One region of the Aquabacter sp. DMC10 genome, then DNA from elsewhere that is predicted to be linked to it. Evidence: predicted binding sites of a transcription regulator. Region 1 holds the regulator's gene; the other holds the start of a gene.
The links. The regulator LexA, encoded in region 1, represses DNA repair genes until DNA is damaged. The targets are predictions, from matches to a motif close to TGTTCNNNNTGTGTTCNG.

Region 1 (4,361 bases):
ATGCCCTCCCCGGCCTGCGGGTGACCGCGCGGGTGAAGACCACGGGCCAGACCGGCGTGGAGATGGAGGCGCTCACCGCCGTCTCCGTCGCCTGCCTGACCATCTATGACATGGCCAAGGCGGCAGACCGGGGCATGCGCATCGGCGGCATCCGCCTGATGGAAAAGGCCGGCGGCCGTTCCGGCCACTGGCGGGCCGAACCCTGACCGGCCGCGCGAGGATCATCCCATGTCCCTGATGCCGGTCGACGCCGCCCTCTCCCTCGTCCTGTCCGACCTCGTCCCGCTTCCGGCGGAGACCGTGCCGGTGGGCGAGGCCGTGGGCCGCGTGCTGGCCGAAGATCTTGTGGCCCGTCGGAGCCAGCCGGTGGCCGATATGTCGGCCATGGATGGCTATGCGGTGCGCGCCGCCGACATTGCCGCCCTCCCCGTCCGCCTGCCCGTGCGGGGCGAATCGGCCGCTGGCCGCCCCCTCGGCGCGCCGCTCGCGCCCGGCACCGCCGCGCGCATCTTCACCGGCGCGCTGGTGCCGGAGGGCGCCGACACGGTGGTGATCCAGGAAAACACGCGCCGCGATGGCGATGACGTGGTGGTGGAGAAAGAGACGGCGCCCGGCCGCAACATCCGCCGCAAGGGCTTTGATTTTGCCGAAGGCACGGTGATTCTGAAGGCCGGCCAGCGGCTCAATGCCCGCGACGTCATGCTCGCCGCCGCCGCCAACCATTCCACCCTGATGGTCCGCCGCCGGCCGCGCGTCGGCATCCTTCAGACGGGGGATGAATTGGTGCGCCCCGGCGAAGCCCGGGCTGCCTCGGATGTGGTCATGTCCAACGTGTTTGGCCTCACCGCCCTCGCGCGGGCGGCAGGCGCCGAGGTGAGCGACCTTGGCAAGGTGGAAGACACGCTGGAGGGGACCCGCGCCGCCATCGCCCGCGCCCGCGCGGAGGGCTTCGACGTGCTGGTGACATCCGGCGGCGCCTCGGTGGGTGAGCACGACCTTATGGCGCCGGCCCTGCGCGCCGAGGGGATCGCCCTCACCGTCCATAAGATCGCGCTGCGGCCCGGCAAGCCGCTCATGTATGGCCGCGGCGGCGACATGCGCGTTCTGGGCCTGCCCGGCAATCCCGTCTCGTCCTATGTCTGCGCCTTCCTCTTCCTGGCGCCGCTTGTGAAAGCGCTCCAAGGCATGGCGGAATTGGAGACACCCCGGGTGCCCGCCCGCCTGGCGGCGCCCGTGAAGGCCAATGACATTCGGCTCGACTTCATGCGCTGCACCAGCCGGCCCGGAGTGGACGGCGTGCCGGAGGTCACCCCCCTGCCCCTCCAGGACAGCGGCATGATCTCCGCCCTGGCGCTGGCCGATTGCCTGCTGGTGCGCCCCGCCTTCGCCCCGGAGGGCGCGCCGGGCGAGGCGTGCGAGATCATCCGCCTGGCGGACTGATCTGCGTCCGCGACAAAGCTCACCCTCTCATCCGCGCTTTTACCTCATGTTCACTCTTGTGGAACACAAAAGGAACATGTAGAGAATTGTTCTCGATTTGTTTCGCTTTCCTTCGCCTTTTTACGGAGGGTCGAAGGCGAGCGGACGGATCGGCGCCGGATAAGGACCGGGTGCGCCGCGGCCTGAGCCGGGTGTGTCCCGGCGCCGTTGGACCCATCCGTGCGAGAGGGGCCGCAATTGGGTGGACTGGCCTGTCCGGGGCACGGACGCGTCGGGGCTGCCGGCTGGGACGGGATCTGCGATGCTGACACGCAAGCAATATGACCTGCTGCGCTTCATTCATGAACGCCTGAAGGAGACGGGGGTGCCTCCCTCCTTCGACGAGATGAAGGAGGCGCTGGACCTGCGGTCGAAGTCGGGCATCCATCGCCTCATCACGGCGCTGGAAGAACGCGGCTTCATTCGTCGCCTGCCCAACCGGGCCCGCGCGCTGGAGGTGGTGCGCCTGCCGGACAGCGTTGCGCCGGCCCTGGGCACGAGCCGCGCCAAGGGCTTCTCGCCCTCCGTGATCGAGGGCAGCCTCGGCCGGGTGCGGCCGCCGGTGGATGACGAAGAGGATGTGGCCACCACTGTCGCCGTGCCGGTGATGGGCCGCATCGCGGCCGGCACGCCCATTTCGGCCATCCAGAGCCGCAGCCACACCCTCAACCTGCCGCCCGACATGCTGGGCGTGGGGGAGCATTTTGCCCTGGAAGTGCGCGGCGACAGCATGATCGAGGCCGGCATCCTGGATGGCGACACCGTGCTGATCCGCAAGTGCGACACCGCCGATACCGGGGACATCGTGGTCGCCCTGGTGGATGACGAGGAAGCCACCTTAAAGCGCCTGCGCAAGAAGGGCGCCTCCATTGCCCTCGAGGCGGCCAATCCCTCTTATGAGACCCGAATCTTCGGGCCGGACCGGGTTCGGATCCAGGGGCGGCTTGTGGGCTTGATGCGTCGTTACTGAGTGGGGGCCGCAAGCTTGCAACCAGTGATACATTCGTTCGAGTGAACACGCCTGCCGGGAAATTCTCCCTGTCGGTTCGTGAAACTTTTTGACCACATTGCCCGCCGCGCCAGATTCCTTTCTGGAACGCCTTGAATGTAAGGCGGTAAGCTAGACAGTAGAGCCATCTATACGCCGCATGTGGGGAGGCGGGGGTGGCGACTACAGTTGTCTATGCGACGGGGGACGGTGCTATCGTTCAGGGCGATAGCGGGTTTAATATTCTCTATGGCACCAATGAAGCTCAGACGGCGCAATATAGCGGCCTGACGATTAAAGGGGCGGGTGCCGAGGACACCATCTACGGCGTCAATATGATCGCCTCCACCGCCTATGGGAATGCGGGGGACGACGTCCTTTACGCCGGGACATCCAGCAATTCCTCGTTTTACGGTGGCATTGGCGAGGACATCCTCTACGGCGACTCCTCGCAGAATAATACGTTCTACGGCGACGCCGGCATCGACAGCTTCTATGGCGGGAGCTCTGTAAATGCCACCGTCTATGGCGGCGGCGGGGCCAATACCTATTTCGGCGACAACGCGTCAGGCACCATCACCTATACGGCCGGCAATGATGGCGACACGGTCTATGCCGGTGCGCTTGAGGCTGGCTCCACGCTGCATGCCAATGGCGGGACGGGAGCGGATACCTTCTTGGGCAACACCGCCCAGGGCGAAGTGACCTTCGCGGGTGGCGGGGGAGACGACGTCTATTACGTCAATAACGCCGCCAATGTGGTCATCACCGATAGTTCCGGGTCCGATAGCGTCTTTTTTGACGGGACACCCAACCAATACACGACGTCCGCCTCTGGTGACACGCTGACCATATCAACGGCAGGCCAGACTGTGACGATGCAGGGAGTAGAGAATATCTACTTCAGCGACGGCAACGGCGGCTACATCGGCTATACCGATGAGGAACTCTCGACCCACGTGTTCTATGCGTCCGCAGATGGCGAAACGGTCCAGGGCACCAGCGCCACCGAGACCCTCTACGGCACCAATGAGGATGGGACCGCACAGTATTCGAACCTGATCATCAACGCCGCCGGTGGCAACGACACCATCTATGGCGGCAACATGACCGCCTCCAGTGCCTACGGCAATGCGAACAACGACGTTCTCTATGCGGGAACGTCCAGTCACTCCAGCTATTATGGCGGGGTAGGTAACGACGAATTTCACGCCGATTCTTCAACTTATGCCAGTTTCTACGGTGACGGCGTCACCGACACCTTCCATGCCGAAACATCCAATAACGGCGCCTTTTATGGCGGTGCCGGCATCAGCACGTTCTACGGCGACAGCGCCACGGGTTCCGTTCAATTCTATGGTGGCAATGCCGGCAATACGGTCCATGCCGATGAGATCGCCCGCGGCGCGACGCTGAATGCCTATGGCGGCACTGGCGCGGATGAGTTCCACGGCGACAGTGCGCAGGGCTTTATCAATTTCTACGGCGGGTCGGGCAACGACACTTATTATGTGGAGAGCGCCGCCAATGTGACCGTCAGCGACAGTGGCGGCACGGACAGCCTCTATCTCAGCAGCGGCGAAGGCACCTACACGTTCGAGTTCGACGCCTCCAACAACAATGCCGTGTCCCTCAATACGGCGGGCGATACACAGGTCGTCTACGCACAGGGGGTTGAGAATTTCTACTTCAGCGACGGCCATGGCGGTTACGTTCAATACACCTACGAGGAATTGTCCTCCCACGAATTCTATGCATCAGGCAACAACGAGACCATCATCGGCACGTCCGATCCCGACGAGATCCATGGCACCAACCAGGACTATAGCGGCCAATATACCGGCCTGACCCTTTATGGGCAGGGCGACAATGACAGCATCTATGGCGGCCTGAT
Region 2 (4,361 bases), on a different contig from region 1:
TGCCCATGCCGACCATGCCGAACAGGTTTCCCTGCCGGGAGGTGGTGGGATGCGACAGGCCGCGCAGCGCCAGGATGAACAGGATGCCCGAGACCAGGTAAAGGAGGGCGGCGATATTGGCGTTCATCGCTCAGATCCTCACTTCTTCTTCTGGTACATGGCGAGCATGCGGCTGGTCACGAGGAACCCGCCGAAAATGTTCACCGAGGCGAAGATGAGCGCGATGAAGCCGAACAGGCGCGCGCCCCAGGAATGGCCGACATCGCCGACCGTCGAGACACCCACCGCCAGGAGGGCGCCCACCACGATCACCGAGGAGATGGCGTTGGTGACGGACATCAGGGGCGTGTGAAGCGCCGGGGTCACCGACCACACCACGTAATAGCCCACGAACACCGCCAGCACGAAGATGGACAGGCGGAAGACGAAGGGGTCGATGGCCCCGCCGGTGGCGGCATGGGCGGCGGCGCCAAGGGCGGTGGCCGCCTGGTCCGCGTAGGCCTGGGCAACTTCGGCCGCCTGGCGGGCCACCTCGGCGGCGGCGCGCGCCTGGGAGGCGGCATCCACGGCCGTCTGCGATGCAACATTGCTCATTGGACGGCTCCCTCAACCTTGGGGGCGAAGCTGGGATGGACGACGGCGCCGTCGCGGGTGAGGAGCGTCGCCTTCACGAGCTCGTCGTCCCACTTCACCGCCAGGGCCTTGGAGCCCTTGTCGATCATGGTCTCAAGGAATGCGAAGAGGTTCTTCGCATAAAGCTGGGAGGCGGACGCGGCGACCCGGCCGGGCACGTTGAGGTAGCCGACGATCTTCACGCCGTTCACATTGGTGATGTAGCCGGCCTGCGAGCCTTCCACATTGCCGCCGCGCTCGACCGCGAGATCCACGATCACCGAGCCGGGCTTCATGGAGGCCACCATGGCCGCCGTCACCAGGCGGGGCGCGGCCCGGCCGGGAATGAGGGCGGTGGTGATCACCAGGTCCTGCTTCTTGATGTGCTCGGCGACGAGGGCCGCCTGCTTGGCCTGGTATTCCGCCGACATGGGCTTGGCATAGCCCGCAGCGGTCTCGGCCTGCTTGAACTCCTCGTCCTCCACCGCGATGAACTTGGCGCCGAGAGACTCGACCTGTTCCTTGGCGGCGGGGCGCACGTCGGTGGCGGTCACCACGGCGCCGAGGCGGCGGGCGGTGGCGATGGCCTGGAGACCGGCGACGCCCGCGCCCATGACGAAGCAGCGCGCGGCGGGAACGGTGCCCGCGGCGGTCATCATCATCGGCAGCGCGCGGCCGAACTGCTCGGCGGCATCGATCACGGCGCGATAGCCGGCGAGGTTCGCCTGCGAGGACAGCACATCCATCACCTGCGCACGGGTAATGCGCGGCATCAGCTCCATGGAGAAGGCGGAGACGCCCGCGTCGGCCATGGCCTTCAGCGCAGCATCGTTGCCATAGGGGTCCATGATGGCCAGCACCAGCGCGCCGCGCGGGTAGGCGGACAGCTCGGCCTCGGTGGGACGGCGCACCTTGAGCACCACGTCGGCACCGGCCACAGCGTCGGCGGCGGTGGGAACAATGGTAGCGCCCATGGCCTCGTAATCGGCATCGACGATGCCGGAATTCAAGCCTGCCCCGCTCTGCACCGCGAAAGTGGCGCCGAGGGCGGACAAGCGCTTGACCGTATCCGGGGTCGCAGCGACCCGCGGCTCGCCGAGATCAACCTCGGCGGGGACAGCGATTTTCATCTGAAACGTCTCCGATGTCCGAGTGTTCAACTCAGAGCAGGAAAATCCACATGAGGACCATGAGCACGGCGACGCCTACGGTGCCCCATTTGGCGAGGCCCGTGAACAGAGCGTACGTCCGCTGATGCTCGGCATAATCGTTGCCTGCCGCGGTGGCATATTCCACCGAGCCGTGATCGGCCATGTCACTCCCCCTAGCGCGCTTTTTTGGACTTTGCCCTTTAACCTGGAAAGGGCGTTTGTGGCAACTGCGCGTGATATACAGTATTCCATATATCAAGACCTGACCAGCCCCATCACATGAGAATGTGATCGTGTTTGTTCTTGTTCTGTTCTATGTCTCGCGTTAGCCTGCAGGCATGGATTTACGCCACGACTCAACAGCTTCCGTCCCTAGCGGCAGCTTCGGCCGCCACGGCGGGGTCATGCGCTCCGCAGACGCTCCGGGCGGCGATTCCGCTGCCCGGCCACGAAAGAAAAAAACGCCGCACCCGGAACGGATTGTCGGGCGCCTCATGCAGGACCGGCAGTCCGCCCAGCTGGCCGCCCAGCAGGCCGCGATGGAGGCTTCCCTGGAGGCGGCCCAGGAGGCGGCCGGTCCCTTTGCCAGCGAGACGCTGCCCTGCACCATCGATGCGGACCGGCGGCGCGGCAGGGGCGCCGTCTCCAATGCCACCGGCCGGTTCGAGCCGGCGGCGCGCATCCCCTTCGACGATGGCTGGGACAGCCTGGAGGACCTGCCGCCCTTCCTTACGCAGGTGACCGAGGAGCGGGCGCGCACCGTCATCACGCGCAACCAGTCGCCGGACATCGCGTTCGACCGGTCAATCAACGCCTATCGGGGCTGCGAGCATGGCTGCATCTATTGCTTCGCCCGCCCCACCCACGCCTATCAGGGCCTCTCGGCGGGGATCGATTTCGAGACGCAGCTGTTCGTGAAGCCGGATGCGCCGGAATTGCTGGCGCGCGAGCTGGCGCACCCGTCCTACAAGCCGCGCACCATCGCCATGGGCACCAATACGGACCCCTACCAGCCCATTGAGCGGCGCTGGGAGATCACCCGCAAGCTCCTGGGGGTGCTGAATGATTTCGGCCACCCGGTGGGCATCGTCACCAAGTCCGGCCTGGTGGCGCGGGACATCGACATCCTCAAACCCATGGCCGAGCGGGGTCTGGTGAAGGTGGCCATCTCCATCACCACGCTGGACCACAAGCTCTCCCGTCTCATGGAGCCGCGGGCCGCCTCGCCCATGCGCCGGCTGGAGACCATCCGGCGCCTGACGGACGCCGGTATCCCCACCGCCGTGCTGACGGCGCCGCTCATCCCCGCGCTCAACGACATGGAGATCGAGCGCATCCTGGATTCCGCCAAGGCCGCCGGGGCAACGGAGGCCGGCTATGTGACCTTGCGCCTGCCGCTGGAAATCGCCGACCTGTTCCGGGAATGGCTGGTCACCCATTTCCCCGACAAGGCCCGCCACGTTCTCTCCCTGGTGCGGGAGATGCACGGGGGGCGGGACTATGATTCCACCTTCGGCACACGCGGGCGGGGTACCGGGCCTTACGCCTGGACCATCGGCCGGCGCTTCGAGATCGCCGCCGGGCGCCTCGGGCTGGTGGGCCGCGGCCTGAAGCTGACCACCGAGCATTTTCGCCGGCCGCCCCAGCCGGGCGAGCAATTGTCCCTGTTCTGACCCCTCCCTGCCGCGCCAAGGTGGCCCATCATGCCCTCTCCTGAAGCCGCGCCCGACACCGCGCCGCGCCCTGGCCTCCATCTCGTCACGCTGGGGGTCGCGGACCTGCCGCGCGCGGCCGCCTTCTATGCCGCGTTCGGCCTGGTGCGCCGGGGCCAGACGCACGCCAATGTGGCCTTCTTCGAGGCCGGCGGCGTGATCTTGTCCCTTTATCCCTCGGACGCGCTGGCGCGGGACGCGGAGGTCACGGACCTCGACGGACCCGACGCCTTTCGCGGCATCACGCTGGCCTGCAACACCGCCACGGAGGCCGAGGTGGACGCGCTGATGGCGCGGGCTGCCACCCTGGGCGCCCGGGTCCTGCGGCCGGCGCAGCCTGTCTTCTGGGGCGGCTACATGGGCTATTTCGCCGATCCCGACGGGCACGTCTGGGAGGTCGCCCACAACCCCTATTTCCCGTTCGACGGGCAAGGTCGTCTGGTGGTGCCGGACTGAGGCCCGCGCGCGACCTCAGGCGGTCGGCGCCCCTTGGCCGGGCACCGTCGGACGGTGGCGGGGAAACAGGCGCTGCAGGAAGGCCCGGCCGAGCAGGCGGTAGGCTGCCAGGGCATGCCGGATCTGCGGGCGCCAGCCCAGCCGCTCCTGATCCAGAACCCGGCGCAGGGCCTGGGCGTAGTCATGGAGCAGGCCCGGCGTCCAGGTGATGCTGTCCGCATAGGACCGCAAGGCGGCCGCCGTCCACACGTCCGGGTTCATCATGAGAGAGAGCATGCGCCGCCGCGCCTGCGGCCCTGCCAGCACCCCTTCCAGCGCCGCATCGAGCGCCAGGGCAGCGGCAATGGAGCACGAGCGGTTGGCCACATTGTAGGTCTTGTCCACCCGGTACTGCGCCCAGAATTCCTCAAGCTGGGCCAGATTGAACAGG

Region 2: a site for LexA is predicted at 2,062-2,079, ahead of ACT54L_RS11145 (PA0069 family radical SAM protein). Genes of this name have one in related genera too.

Annotation. Positions count from the first base shown of each region.
Region 1 covers NZ_JBQUYX010000005.1:169,033-173,393, forward strand. Annotated here, with positions in the region: gene moaC (cyclic pyranopterin monophosphate synthase MoaC) at 1-206, shown strand, start outside; gene ACT54L_RS15340 (molybdopterin molybdotransferase MoeA) at 229-1,440, shown strand; gene lexA (transcriptional repressor LexA) at 1,742-2,449, shown strand; gene ACT54L_RS15350 (Hint domain-containing protein) at 2,644-4,361, shown strand, end outside.
Region 2 covers NZ_JBQUYX010000003.1:547,051-551,411, reverse strand. Annotated here, with positions in the region: gene ACT54L_RS11165 (NAD(P)(+) transhydrogenase (Re/Si-specific) subunit beta) at 1-127, opposite strand, end outside; gene ACT54L_RS11160 (proton-translocating transhydrogenase family protein) at 139-594, opposite strand; gene ACT54L_RS11155 (Re/Si-specific NAD(P)(+) transhydrogenase subunit alpha) at 591-1,742, opposite strand; gene ACT54L_RS11150 (aa3-type cytochrome c oxidase subunit IV) at 1,774-1,926, opposite strand; gene ACT54L_RS11145 (PA0069 family radical SAM protein) at 2,303-3,436, shown strand; gene ACT54L_RS11140 (VOC family protein) at 3,467-3,931, shown strand; gene ACT54L_RS11135 (HdeD family acid-resistance protein) at 3,947-4,361, opposite strand, start outside.